DNA from 2 places in the Ilyobacter polytropus DSM 2926 genome. Region 1 is predicted to be linked to the other one. Evidence: riboswitches for the same ligand, from Rfam matches in the RefSeq annotation. Region 1 holds a riboswitch; the other holds the start of a gene.
The links. A riboswitch is a leader RNA that binds a small molecule or an ion and turns the genes downstream of it on or off. The one in region 1 is predicted to bind cyclic di-GMP.

Region 1 (7,712 bases):
GCTTTCTTCCCTGCACCACTTGCAAACTCTCCGATCAGATACTCATAGGCATCTCCCAAAACGTCCATCTCTGTATCTTCAAACTTGAAGTTTATCTCGTCTAAGTGCTTTATTACTTCTGATATTAGCCTGTTCTTCTGTTCCACCGTTCTTCCTAGTTTGGTAGATGTTAAATCCACATCTTCAAACAATCCTGTAAAGTCTTGTTCACTCTCATGACCCAGTGCAGACTCTTCTACCTCTTTCATCGCCTTTATAAGGTCCTCTATAATCATCTCTCTGCTTCTTGCTCTTGCTGCTATGTTGTGGAATAGGTGACGAGGTTCTATAAAATACCCTAGTGATTCCATAGCCTCCTCTTTCAGGTCTTCCATTATCTCAGGGTCTTTTACAGCATCTGCAAAACTTATCCCCTCTACTTCTAACTCTTTCTTTGCGAAGTTCTCCATCTTCTCCGAAAGAAACTTAAAGAATATAAAACCCAGAATGTAATCTCTGAATTCATCTGCACCCATATTACCTCTCAGCTCGTTTGCTATGGCCCAAAGCCTTTTTTCCAGTTCTTGTTTATGTTCTGACATGCTTTTCTCCTTAAAATACAATTTTTATAAGATCAATCACACTAACAGTATATACCATTCCACCACATATGGAAACACGGCAAATAAAAAAGAGAGGCATACCCCCCCTTAAACAAAGTTCCATTAGTTTTTAGTTAAATCCTCTAAAGCTCCAGCTATGTATGGCAGCTTATCTTTAATTAAATCGAAAATAACCGCTCTGTTCAATATTGTGCAATCCTCCTCTCTAACTTCTATGAAGTTTTTTATCACATGCCAAGGAACTTCAGGACATTTTTCTTTTACTTCATTGCTGACATTTTTAGAAGCTGATCCTATATTTATAAGTAGTTCAATGGAATTTTGAAAAGTTAATTTATCCATAGAATTATAAAATTCTGTTGAGGTGTTGTAGCCCTCAGCCAACTGAGAGAGTTTCCTTATACTTTTTACGATATCAATAATAGGGACTAGATCACTATTAACGTCTTCTTGCATAAATAACCTCCTTCTAAATTTAATCTCGAAGCAAGTTAAAAGAATGGATTCGTAACGCTTTTTAGCATGCTTCTTACATAATTTCTACAAAATATCTGTGCATATCCTTTATGTTTTAATAAGTTATTTATAACGTATAACTCCTTATTTTATCTATAAATTGTAGAAATCTTCTTAAACTAAGCTTCTATGTCACTTTATTTTTATCTTGTCCACTTTTATCATCTTCGTTAATCTATGAACTACCTGCTTTAGTGAAAATTCTTTTTTACCATCTCCTATTTTAGGAAGAATCAAGGTTTTTTCTCCAGTAGATTCCAAAATAACATATCCCTCTGCTGAGAAGGTTTCTCTGCTTGTGTCATTGTATTTTATAAGGTCTATTTTCCAGCAGTTACCTTCATTTTTTAATTCGAGTCTTCTTCTTTTATTTGAATTCTTTGTGTATTTCCAGTCTCTGATCACTCTGAACTCTCCCTTCTGCCCTGGAATTATTAGGAATTACTTCTTATCACCAGGTATACTTGTGTATTATCTCCCTTATTTTATCTGCAATCATTGGAATTTTAACCTTTCTTTCTTTCAAAGGTGGCTTCCGTATAAAGGCAGCCTTGATAAAGTCACGCTGCATCTTGTTGGAATACCTGTATTCTTCCATGGTTTCTTCTACCTTACTTCTATGGAGATTCTCCTGTGCCACAAAGGCATCTACCTCTCGTTCCTCTTCTGCAACGAGGAACTCTTCAAATTTACTTTCCACATCTCCGCCATCATCAATATGCGGAAGATTCTCCTCTATAAACTTCTCTATTAGCTCCCTCTTGCTACGTAGATCCTCAGAGCCCTCCATAGTTCTTAGGATAAACTCCTTGTCTTTCACAAAGCTTGCACTTCCTGTATCTAAATCCTTTAGAAGAGTCATAATATATGCCACGTTTACATCATCACGCCTTATTAGCTCCACTTCAAAATCCAATTCATCCAATATAGAGACTTTTTCCTTATCTCCTTTTCTATATTCGTAGATGTCCAGATACTTGCTCTTATAGTCTTCAAAAGTTTGTCTTCCCATATGCAGGTAGTCAAAGGAAAATTCATTAAATGAAAACAGTCTAGTCATAAGCCTCAGAAGGTTTCTGTATGCCTGGACAAATTTCGCCTTATCGTCTTCACTCTGTAGATAGTCTACAGAATCTACAGTTGGTGCTATATCATAAAGTTCAAGGATATGCTTATTAAAATCCTCTACATAGTGCTCATAGGGCTTCATCAGTACAGTTTCAATGGCATCCTTGTTAGAGAACAAGGTAATTGCCTCGTCTGTCCTCTTTTTTAAATTTCTGAAACACACTATATTCCCGTGCTTCTTCTTCTCGTTTAAAATTCTGTTGGTTCTTGAGAATGCCTGTATTAAACCGTGGTGTTTAAGATTCTTGTCCACATAAAGGGTATTTAAGCTCTTACTGTCAAAACCTGTTAGAAACATGTTCACAACAAGAAGGAGATCTATCTTTCTGTCTTTTACCTTCTTGGAGATATCCACATAGTAGGCGTTAAATCCGTTTTCTCTGTTGAGGTCGTGGTTGTCACCAAAAGTTTCATTGTAGTCTTTTATAATCATATCCAGCTTATCCCTGGTATGAAGTCCTGTTTTCTCTTCCTCTTCTTCTGTGTAGCCATTTGCGTCTGGATCTTCTTCATTAGCCTGGTAGCTAAATATCGTTGCTATCTTTAGATTGTGGTCTTTGCTTTTAAATATGTTGTAATACTTCAAAAGAGATTCCACCGAGTCCACTGCGAATATTGAGGTGAATTCCTTACCGTAAGTCTTTCTAGCATGGTTGTTTATAATAAATTCTGCTACCCCGTCTAATCTTTCCTCAGCTCTGAATACCTCTCTGGTATCTATTCCCTCTACCCTAATATCGTCTACAGGTAAATCATTCCCCTCTTCATCAGTGAGGTGAGACTTAAAAGTATTATAATACTCCACCGAGAATCCTAAAACGTTGTCATCGTTGATGGCATCTTTTATTACATACTTATGCAGGCACTCGTCAAAGAGATCTACAGTAGTTTTATTTTTTATTGAATTCTCAGCAAAGATAGGAGTTCCTGTAAATCCAAAGAACTGCTTATTGCTAAAGAACTCTTTTATCTTCTGGTGAGTTCCTTTAGTTGTTGCTGTTCCTCCAAACTGACTACGGTGACACTCGTCAAAGATAAATACCATTCTCTTGTCTTTAGCAACCTCCATCTTCCTCTGTAAATGTCCTTTGCTTATGGCATTATTTAGCTTCTGAATAGTTGTAATAATAAGCTTAGTCTTATCGTCGGTCAGCTGTTTTACAAGGTGCCCTGTGTCATCTGTGCCATTTACAGAACCCTTTGAAAATGCATCAAACTCTTTTATGGTCTGGTAGTCTAGATCCTTTCTATCCACTACAAACATTACCTTGTCTACATTCTTATTCTGGGTGATAATCTGACTGGCCTTAAAAGATGTTAGGGTCTTCCCTGATCCAGTTGTGTGCCATATGTATCCGTTCTTTGTAGGGCTGTTTTCTACCCTATTTACAATCTTCTCAACTGCAAAATACTGATAGGGCCTCAGAGCCATAAGAATCTTATCAGACTCATGAAGAACTATATATTTGGATATCATCTTAGCTAAGTGACACTTATCCAGGAAAGTCTCTGCAAACTCGTTCAGTCTGCTATACCTTTTATTCTCTATGTCGGTCCAGAAGAAGGTCTGCTTGAAAGACTGAGTCTTATTGTTGGCATAATACTTTGTATTTACACCGTTGCTTATTACAAATAGCTGGACGTAGTTAAAAAGCCCTCTATAAGAGTGCTTATGGTATCTGTTTATCTGATTAAAAGCTTCTTTTAACTCTATGCCGCTTCTCTTTAACTCTATCTGTACCAAAGGCAGTCCGTTTATAAGGATGGTCACATCGTACCTATTCTTGTACTTCCCTGTCATAGAGATCTGATTGGATATCTGAAAAATATTTCTGCACCAATCTTTACAGTTAAAAAACTCTATGTAAAATATATCGTCGTTATCTCTCTTCAGTTCAAACTTATCTCGTAGCTTTTTGGCTTTGTCAAAGACACTTCCACCGTCTAGGTGTATCAGTACCTTGGAAAACTCCCTGTCTGAAAGCTCTATCTTATTATGCTTCTCTAGCTGTTTCCTAAAGTTGCTTTTGAGTTCATCTTCGTCTTTTATATGAATTTGTTCATATCCCTGAGCTTTCAGTTGCTCTAGTAGTTTATTTTCAAGTGCTGCCTCACTCTGTATGCACATATTCCCTCCTTGAAACCCATATGCTTTTCAACACTAGTATATACCACAAAACCCTCATAGTCTACGTGACAGCCTCAAAAAGCACCTAAAATCACTTTTTTTATTTTTTCTACGGAGATACCTGGTTTTACAATCCGGTAAAATGAAACAAAACCTATTTCGAGCCCTCGGGCATCTCAACTACGGAAAATACATTTATTTTACCTGCCTTAAATTTTATACTTTTGAAAATTTATCATTAAAAAAAATTAAAATTGTATGGTTTTCAACCTTGCAATTATTCGATAAAAATATTATCCTAATAAAAGAGATAGGCTTTATAAAGATCTTTCACTTCAAAAATAGCCGTAGGTCACCTTTGAAAATAAAATTAAGATTCTTTGGGTTAATACCTTTTATATAGGAGGATTCACACGTGAAAACGATAGTACAGTTGTACGGAAAAGACTTAAAAAAAGTACCAGATATATTGAGAAAAATAGCAGATGAAATAGAGAAAGGAAAAGTTGGTTCCAGCTGTCTATAAGACGATTATTGCTATGATTACCTCATTGAAGAGGAGAGTTATTATAGAAAATTTTTAGTTTACTCAAATGATGAGATAATCGATAGAGAAGGTAAAATCAAAAAAGAGGCTAAAATTCTCGGTATAGCGTTTGGATCTTGTCCACACGAAGCCTTTGAAAACTTCTATGTGAAAGATAAAAAAATTAAAAACATAGTGGTCAGAGAAATATTGGGAAATCCTGCTTACAAAGTTTTAAAAGAAGAATAAATTGATGATACTCTTCCATCTTAGGTACTGGAGGAGTATTTTTTATTTTTTGCACGGATCTAAAATTTTCCACCTGTTTTATATTGTCTTTCGTCGCATATATAACCATTCAACCCTTATAAACATGAGACTGACGGTTTTAAAGAGGTTTAAAATCCAAATAAGGCTGTCATATTTTCAAGGGTAAATCTCCAAAAATAGAAGTTTTTTTCTATCTGAATTTATAGGAAAGTATAAAGGAATGAATAGGAGGAAAGGACAACCACTACCGGGAAAAGTGATTGTCAATCTATCATAAATTTGATTGGTGTCTGATTTAAAACTAATTAAATTTTTATATTATTTTTGGCCGCTACAAATTGGTTGACTTAACCATTTAGGCTTTAGGATGGGGAGACAACCACTCCGGGGAGAAGTGATTGCCAATTATGATACAGTTGTTAAAAATGTTGTCCGATTTAAAACTACGTCTACTTTTAAATGTTTCCTTTTTTTTATTTATAAAAATTTATATTGATTCTCATCTTTTATGAAGTTATCGTAGAACCTTTCTGTTAAGTATATTAAAAACTTGACCTATATGGTCGAAAAGTGGTACTATCAAAAAATATTCGGCAAACTAATGGAAATGTTAGGACGCAAAACTATAGGGCCTTTAAAATGGCAGCCAGTTGCAAAAAAAAAGGTTTTTCTATTTTTTGCGTGGCCAAATAGGTCAGGCATTTTTTAATTATGGAATATATTTTGAATAACCACGAAAAAAATAAAAGGGGTAAAACATGGACAAGAGGACAAAAGTATCATATTTAATTTGTTTAATCGTAACAATAATTTTAACATACACAGATATGTCATTTCCAAAGTTAGTGGGTTTTACCTCATGGGATATTGTTAGTGAGCTTTTGATATGTATCCAACCTATTATATGGATATACTTTGTGAGGTTCGACCTCGGAAAAAATTACTTCAATAGATTCATCATATTCGGATTTATTCTATTTTACGCAGGATCATTTCAAAATGTGATGGATGAAATATATGAAATGGAAGGTTTTATTTCCAATTTGGATAAAATTTTGATGCCTATAGGTTTGATGACCATATCAACAGTTACAATTTTATCTTTTATGAATCAAAGAAAGATTCGTTCTACTATATCAGATAAAAGTATGCACGATCATTTGACCGGATTATATAATAGACATTACTTAGAATTAAATCTGGATACCTTAATAAAAAAATCATTGGCATTTGACAAAGAAATATCTATAGCATTTATCGATCTTGATAACTTTAAAAATATAAATGATAAATATGGTCATAAAAGAGGAGATGAAGTTCTAGAATTTATGGGCAAACTTATTAAAAGCTCTATAAGAGAGACGGACAACGCTATCCGATATGGCGGGGATGAATTCATAATATTATATCAAGATACATCAACAGAAAAAGCCCTCGAAATAACTGAAAGAATTAACACCAAAATGAAAAAGAATGATTTCCTTTATGAAAATAAAATTAGTATAAGTTCAGGAATAGTGTCTTATCAGAAAAATGAAAATTGGAAAGAATTAATTAATAGAGCGGACAAGGCTATGTACGATTCCAAAAAAAGTGGTAAAGACAAAATAAGTATAGCTCTTTAAAATTAGTTGCTGTGCCAAAGTTATAACGCAAATTATACATTATGAGTATATAATACGAAAGGGCCTAATAAAAACTATGATTCTATTAATATCTAAAGATAAAGAAAATACAGCAAGACAAATTAAAATACTGAGAACTTTAAACTATAAAGTTATTCCTGCCAAATCCTACAGAGAAACGATTGAACTTTATGAAAAAAATAACTCTATAAAAATCGTCCTAATTGACATCGACTCTATAAAAAATGCTTCCGTTTTTATTAAAAATATTTTATCTCTTAAAGATATTCCTTTTATATATCTAACCTCTGAAATAAAATCTTATGAGATAGAAAGACTTCAAAGCAATTTCTGTTACGGGTGTATCACTAAAAATGCTAACGTTTCTGTGATGGATTTTTCAATACGGAACGCCTTAATTGCATTTAAAACAATAGAAAATATTCTGGACAATGAAAAAAGATACAAAAAGGCTGAGCTGCTAGCGGGATTTGGACACTGGGAATTAGATTTAAATAAAAAAATCATGTATGGTTCTGAGGGTGCGGAAAAAATATACGGAGTGGAATACGGGCCTTATCAGTATAATGAAATTGAAAACATGGTACTTCCAGAATATAGAGAAAGAAAAAGGGAAGCTTTCAGAGATATGATTGAAAAAGGATTCCAATATGATGTGGAATTCAAAATAAAAAATAAAAAAATGGAAATATCGTATCAATCCACTCTTTAGCTGAGTTCGACCCACAAAGTAATATTGTACATGGATCCATACATGACATTACAAAACGTAGAGAAGCTGAAAAAACCATTGAAAGACTAGCTTACTATGACACTCTGACAAACTTACCAAATCGTAAAATGTTTATAAATAGTCTTTTTGAATCAATTTTAAATGCATCTGAAAATAACTCAAA
Region 2 (7,712 bases), on a different replicon from region 1:
TAAAACATAACCATCCGGCCATTTGCGGGAAACTATATAATCCTCAAGACTTTTTAAATGGTGTCTCGTTTATTGAAACAAAAAATGATATCGATTGGATAATGGGAGAAGAAATATGAAAAAGACTATATTACTTGGAGACAGCATAACAGAGTGGAATCCACTGAAGGACAATAATATCATAAATATGGGGGTAGCAGGCGATACCACCAGGGATATTTTTTGGAGAATCGATGAGGTTAAAAGTATAGAGGCTGAAAAAGTGATTTTTATGGCTGGAATAAACGACATACTGATGAATTTCCCATTTGAAAAGACCTGTGATTTTTATAATAAAATAATGTCTTCTTTAAAGGAAAATTTTGATGAGATAATATTAATGGGAATTCTTCCTGCAGTTGGAGACGGTAAACTTTCTATAAACATACTTCAAATTAACAGGTTTATAGAGGACCTAGCTAAAGAAAACAACCTGATTTTTTTAGATATATCAGAACTTTTCTTTGATGAGGAGGGTTCTTTAAACCTTTCCCTCTATACAGACGGACTTCACCTATCATCAATGGGTTACCAACTTCTCAATAATGAACTTTTAAAAAATATATAAAATACCAAAGATCTTTTAGGTTTAGACCTCTGGCAAATTAAAGTTTATTATTTTTATTCCTTACCTAAAGAAAAAACATTCCAGTTTTCAAGATACCATATAATGGTCTTTTCTATCCCCAATGAAAAATCTGTTTCAGGGTAAAATCCAAGTTCCTTGACTGTTTTATTAGGATCAATAGCATATCTCACATCATGTCCAAGTCTATCTTTTACAAAGGTTATCAAGTCATAATTTATTGTTTTCAAGTCTGTTTTCAAAATAGTTTGATATTTTGGATTTTCTTTTATTACACAGTAAAGTTTGTCTATTATGATTCTGGCTATGTCTATATTTTGCTCTTCATTGAATCCCCCTATATTATAGACTTCTCCGTCTCTCCCATTATTTATAACCATATCTATTCCCCTGCAATGATCCTCCACATAAAGCCAGTCTCTCACCTGTCTGCCATTTCCATATATTGGAATTTTTTTCCCTTTTATTATATTTTTTATAATCACCGGTATAAGTTTCTCTGGGAATTGATAAGGCCCATAATTATTTGAACATCTTGTTATATTGACAGGTATATGATAAGTCTCATGATAAGCCCTAACAAGCATATCCGCAGATGCCTTTGATGCAGAGTAGGGGCTTCTGGGATTAATTGAAGTTTTTTCAGTAAAAAAATCCTTTCCAAATGTCTTGGGTATTACAGGTCTTATTTTCAATAACTCTTCTATTTCTTCACATCTGACTTTTAATTTTTTCCCGTCAGGATAATCAATTTTTAAATCCCCATAGACCTCATCGGTAGAAATCTGGACGAACTTTTTTCCTTCAGTGTATAGAGGATAGCCTTTTTCATCTGTTCCAAAAGACCAATGCTCCTTGGCAGCATCCAATAAAACTTGTGTACCCATTATATTGGTCTTAAGAAAAATGCCTGGATTTTCTATGCTTTTATCCACGTGAGATTCTGCTGCAAAATTGACTACATAATCAATATTTTCCTGTTGAAATATCTTTCCTACCATATCACTGTCGCATATATCTCCTTTTATAAAGCTCACCCTAGGATCTTCTAAATTATCTTTTATATTCTCAAGGTTTCCTGCATAAGTGAGCTTATCCAAGATTATTATATTTATTTTTTCATATTTTTTAAGCATATATTTTAAAAAGTTAGCCCCTATAAATCCGGCTCCCCCTGTAATTAAATAAGTTTTCACAGATCCCCTTCCTTTATCTCTTCAAAAAATCTATCTATGGAATTTTTCCATTGAGGCATTTTCTTTCCTGTAATTTTTTCTGCTTTTTGGTTAGAAAGCTTTGAATACCTGGGTCTTTTGGCAGGAAGATTGAATTTTGAAGTCTTTACTTTTAATAATTCACCCTTCCATCCAATTTTTTCCAATATATACTTCCCCTCTTCATACTTACTGGCTGTACCGGTATTAGACAAATGATAAAGTCCATATTTATCTGAATTTATAAGTTTCCAAGAGTATTCTGCTAAATCTTTTGCATAGGTCGGTGAAGATACCTGATCTTCTACCAGCTCTATTTTTCCTCTTTGTTGTGACCAGTTTATTACATTTTTGACGAAATTATTGTTTCCCGTACCAAATACCCAAGAGGTTCTTATGACAAAGATCTTGTCACAGGCAGTAAAAACACGTTTTTCTCCTTCTGCCTTTGATTTGGAATAAACACTCATCGGGTTAACAATATCAGATTCTGTATACGGTTTCTTTTTTTCTCCGTCAAATACAAAATCACTTGAATAGGTCACAAAAACAGCTCCTATTTTTTTAGATTCTAAGGCTAAGTTTTCAGGTGCCAGGCAGTTTACTGCGAAACAATTTTCCGGTTCCATTTCAGCCCTATCAACATCATTATAGGCGGCACAGTTTATTACAAAATCTATATTTTTCCCATCGAGAAAGTTTTTCACAGCATTTATATCTGTAATATCCATTTCCCTGTGTCCCGGGGCAATATACTCTACGCCGAGTTTTTTAAAGAGTTTCTGGAACTCACTGCCCAGTTGACCTTTTCCTCCTGTTAAAAGAATCATTTTGCTCCTCCTAAATACTCCTTAAAACTAGGCTGATCCATGTCTCTTTCTGACAAAATCAGATTTTCTTCCTCTAATCCAAATTCTTTAAAGGGCCATTTTATGCCGATATCAGGGTCATCCCAGTTTATACCTGAATCAAACTCAGGATAATAAAAATCAGTGCATTTATACTGTATCTCTGTATCATCATCCAAGGTTAAAAAACCATGGGCAAAGCCTTCTGGTATATAAAAAAGCTTTTTGTTTTCCTGGCTTAGAATTAAACCATGCCATACACCAAAAGTCGGACTTTTTTTCCTCAAATCAACTGCCACATCCCATATGCTTCCTCTTGTTACCCTTATTAACTTTCCCTGAGAATGCTCTTTCTGAAAATGAAGTCCTCTCAAAACTCCTTTTTTTGATTTTGAGTGATTATCTTGAACAAATTCTAAGTTAAAACCTAGTTTTTCAAAATATCTCTTGTTGTATGTCTCCATGAAAAAACCTCTCTGGTCACTTAATACAACTGGGTCTATAATTATCAAATCTTTTATTTTCGTTTCTGTTATTTTAAATTTTGTCATTATTTATCCTCGTTTCTAATCTATCCTTATTTATAAGTTTTAGAAGATACTCACCGTAATGGGACTTCATAAGGGGCTTGATCTGATTTCCCAATTGTTCTTTGGTAATCCAGCCGTTATTGTAGGCAATCTCTTCTAGACAGGCGATCATAACTCCCTGTCTGGCTTGTATTGTTTTTACAAAGTTAGCTGCATCTAGCAAGGCATCATGAGTTCCTGTATCAAGCCAGGCCATACCTCTTCCTAGATTTGATACTTTTAGCTTTCCTTCTTTGAGATACATTTTGTTTAACTCTGTTATTTCTAACTCATTTCTTTTAGAGGGTTTTATTCTTTTGGCTTTTTCCACAACTGTATTGTCGTAAAAATAAAGTCCTGGAACTACATAATTTGATTTGGGGTTTTTAGGTTTTTCTTCTAATGAAACTGCCCTTCCCATTTGATCAAATTCTACAACGCCGAAAGATTCAGGATTATTTACATAATAACCAAAAATAGTGGCTCCATTTTTTATAGATGCAGCCTCTTTCAACATACCTGTGAGACCATGCCCATAAAATATATTGTCTCCTAGAACAAGGGCACAAGGTTTATTTCCTATAAACTCTTCTCCTATTATAAAGGCTTCTGCCAGGCCATTGGGTTCTTGCTGAACAGCGTAGGATATTTTAAGGCCGTAGTTAGAACCATCACCTAACAACTCTTTAAATACAGAAATGTCTCTCATCGTTGAGATGACAAGTATCTCCCTTATGCCAGCTAGCATAAGTACCGATACTGGATAATATATCATAGGCTTATCATAAACAGGTATTATCTGTTTTGATATGGATTTAGTTACTGGATACAATCTTGTTCCTGTCCCACCAGCAAGTATAATTCCTTTCATAATTCCCTCCGAAAATCTGACTTATTTCAAATCTGGCATTAAATTATTAAGTGTCACTCTATATGAATAATTGTACATTAACTGAAATTATCTGTCCAATTAATTCTAATAGTCGGCTAGTATAAAAATAAAAATCCTTTCTGAAGCCATAGTTCAGCGCAGCAACATTTATTAGATTAGCTATTCAGAATGCCGATTCTATTTCGGTTTTATATTAACCACAAAAGTAATTGTTGCTGAAACCATAACCCAGCTATGCCACAAATGGGAATGCCAGGAATGATGTAAAACCAATTCTTTTCTACGGCACAGAGACCCGATATGGGCTTTGTTTTACGTTAGACAAAATTTGATAAAAAAAACCAAAATGATAGCAAAAATACTGTGTCTAACATGGTTTTTTTCATCATTATATGCTATAATTATTTGAAATATATTAAAAAAAATATCGGCAAACCATTGGAAACAATGGGACGCAAAACTATAGGGCCTTTAAAATGGCAGCCAGTTCCCGAGGAAAAATTCTTTGTCCCTTTTTTAAAGTATGGATTTCTTTCCATACTTATTTTATTTTTGAGGAGATTTTTAGCTATGAAGAAAACTGTCTTATTATTTTGCTTTTTAATAGTTCTATTTACCGGATGTAAAGCTTACAAAGAACCCATAAGGATTTCCATTAATGGCTGGCCCCCCTGTGAACTATGGTATATAGCACAAGAACAAGGATACTTTGAAGACATCCCTGTTGAGATTATAAGATTTTCAACCTGGTCAGACTCCATAGCTTCTCTTTATGCTGGAAAAACAGACTTGACACATTCTACTTATTTGAACACAATGCGAAATCATAATAAAGGCGAGAATGGAAAAATAATACTCACTACCAGCCGTATAGACGGAGCAGACGGCCTCGTAGTAAAAAATTATATTAACGATTTAAAAGAACTAAAGGGTAAAGAAATAGCTGTAGAGGTAGCTACCGATGAACATTTTTTGTTGTACAAAGCCTTGGAAAAAATAGGGATTTCGGATAAAGATGTAAAGATTATCTCCACCACATCTGAAAAAGCGATGAAGCTCTTTGTAGCTGGCGAGGTGGATGCATGCTTCACCTATGACCCCTTTATGAATCAGGCTGCTAAAAATGGAAATGGAAGGGTGGCAATAACTACAGAAGATATCGATGGATACAACGATGCTATTATAGCTAAAACTAAGACTTTAGAAAAAAGACCTGAAGATTATAAAGTCCTCATAAATGCATGGTATAAGGCACAGGAATATGTCATAAATAATCCAGATGAAGCCTATAAATTAATGGCCTCTAAAGAAAATATGTCTGTAAAAGAGTTTCAGGCTTTTTATAATAGCTTTTATTTTTTTACTCCTAATGAAAATAAAACAATGTTTTCTGCTGGAGTATTAAAAACCCATATAAATGAACTAAATGAATTTTTACTTAAAAACAACCTCTTGCAAGATCCAGTAAATGCCATAGATATTTATTCTGAAGAAATAATCAATAATATTACAGATTGAATTCAACTTTAGATTTTCAAAAAAATAATAACAGGTGAATAAAATGAATATAATAAGGAAAAATTTTATAAAGTTTTGTCTAAAAATCATCTTAGGGATAGCTATCACAATGACTGCTGTATCTATCTTAGCATCTTTTCTGTACCAAAATTTATTCTATGATTATATTCAAACGAATACAGAGAAAGAAATCTCTGCTATACTGGACAGTGTAAATTTATCAAGTTCAATTTTGATGCAAAACAATGACTTCTATGATCTTCAGCGTATGACGGAAAGTATAGGGGCTAGTGGTTTTATTAAGGAAATTACAATCTATGATAAGAATAAAAATATTATCGCTTCAAACATAATTTTTAATGAATCTGACGGTTTGCATACTGAAAATTTAGATAATCTTTTCAGTGGCAGAAAGCTTAAATATATAAAATCTGATTTTTCTAGCGACACTTTGGTCATGGCCATTCCAGTTAATGGAAGTAGGTATAGCATAATAAATAATAACGATATCACAGGAGTTATTTATATAAAATCCGATATTGGTTCTATAAAAGGACTTTTAATGAATTTAAATAATTCTTTTCTTAAAACAGAATTTATAATAGTAATACTGCTTTTGCTTTGTATTATTGGGATAGTGACCTTTAGCCTTTTCATTCCCGCCTCAAAACTCTATAAGGCGGCTCAGGCAGTTTCAGAAGGAGACTATTCCTATCACGTAGATGAATCTAAAGGAAGGGAATTTTACCCTTTAATCAAGGAATTCAATAACATGACCAAAAAAATAAAAACAAGAGATGAAGAGTTAAAATTACTTCATGATAAATTAAAAGGTCATAATGAAAATCTTGAAATTAAAGTAAATAAGCGAGATATGGAGTTAAAACTTACCCAGGATATCACAATTAGAAGTCTGGCTTACCTGGCCGAAACCAGGGATAATGAAACAGGAAGTCATATTTTCAGGACCCAGCACTACGTTGAAACACTGGCTGAATATCTTAAAGACAATCCAAAATTTTCTAAGGTGCTCACCCAAAAGAATATTGAGTTGATGTTTAAATCAGCTCCTTTACATGATATTGGAAAAGTAGGTATATCAGACAGCATTCTTTTAAAACCTAGCGGCCTCACAAAAGAGGAATTCGAAATAATGAAAAAACATACAATTTATGGCAGAGAGACCATCGAAAAATCTGAAAAATTCATTGGGAATAAATCATTTCTGTCTTTTGCCAAGGAGATTGCTTATTCTCACCACGAAAAATGGGACGGATCAGGATATCCAGAAGGACTTTCTGGAGAAGATATCCCTTTATCAGCCAGAATAATGGCCATCTCAGATGTCTATGATGCCCTTGTCAGTAAAAGACCATATAAAAAAGCATTTACCCACGAAGAAGCTGTCAGAATAATTTTAGAAGGAGATGGAAGAACTTCTCCTGAACATTTTGACCCTGATATACTCTCCGCTTTTTCTAAAATACACCATAAATTCAACGAAATCTATAATAATCATCCTGATGGTGAATAACTATATTAAGTTAAAAAAGGGTTCCACATGGAACCCTCTTTTAACTTACAAGCAGAGATTGCTCTTCTAATAGCTCTAAAAATTTTTCAACTAGGCAAGGATCAAATTGTGTACCTGCACAACGTTTCAATTCTTTTTCCGCCTCTTTTTGATTCATTTTTCTTTTATAGGGGCGGTCACTGATCATTACGTCATATGAATCTAATATAGAAATTATTCTAGATTCATATGGAATTTTTTCACCCTTAAGTTTATTGGGATATCCTTCTCCATCCCATCTCTCATGGTGTCCTAATATTCCTTCTGCCAGATGGGATATTTCTGGGCATGATTTTGCTATTCTGTATCCTATTTCAGAATGTTTTTTTACTTGTTCCATCTCTTCTAAAGTTAACTTGCCAGGTTTTGAAAGTATCTCTTTAGGTATGGCAACCTTTCCTATATCATGTAATGTTGCGATGGCAACCAGCTCTTCAATCTTAGAATTTGACAATTCCAAAACTTTTCCAAAT

Region 2: linked by a shared signal. The riboswitch ahead of ILYOP_RS11850 (ABC transporter substrate-binding protein) and the one ahead of ILYOP_RS15400 (GGDEF domain-containing protein) in region 1 are both predicted to bind cyclic di-GMP.

Annotation. Positions count from the first base shown of each region.
Region 1 is NC_014634.1:45,121-52,832, reverse strand. It holds gene ILYOP_RS14665 (type I restriction-modification system subunit M) at 1-581, opposite strand, end outside; gene ILYOP_RS14660 (HepT-like ribonuclease domain-containing protein) at 705-1,058, opposite strand; gene ILYOP_RS14655 (hypothetical protein) at 1,251-1,523, opposite strand; gene ILYOP_RS14650 (type I restriction endonuclease subunit R) at 1,570-4,374, opposite strand; cyclic di-GMP riboswitch class I at 5,753-5,828, shown strand; gene ILYOP_RS15400 (GGDEF domain-containing protein) at 6,229-6,795, shown strand; gene ILYOP_RS14640 (PAS domain-containing protein) at 6,872-7,528, shown strand; gene ILYOP_RS14635 (putative bifunctional diguanylate cyclase/phosphodiesterase) at 7,507-7,712, shown strand, end outside.
Region 2 is NC_014633.1:416,136-423,847, reverse strand. It holds gene ILYOP_RS11880 (uracil-DNA glycosylase) at 1-119, shown strand, start outside; gene ILYOP_RS11875 (GDSL-type esterase/lipase family protein) at 116-607, shown strand; gene ILYOP_RS11870 (dTDP-glucose 4,6-dehydratase) at 661-1,821, opposite strand; gene rfbD (dTDP-4-dehydrorhamnose reductase) at 1,818-2,669, opposite strand; gene rfbC (dTDP-4-dehydrorhamnose 3,5-epimerase) at 2,666-3,238, opposite strand; gene rfbA (glucose-1-phosphate thymidylyltransferase RfbA) at 3,225-4,127, opposite strand; cyclic di-GMP riboswitch class I at 4,568-4,643, shown strand; gene ILYOP_RS11850 (ABC transporter substrate-binding protein) at 4,719-5,666, shown strand; gene ILYOP_RS16205 (HD domain-containing phosphohydrolase) at 5,710-7,200, shown strand; gene ILYOP_RS15310 (HD domain-containing phosphohydrolase) at 7,241-7,712, opposite strand, start outside.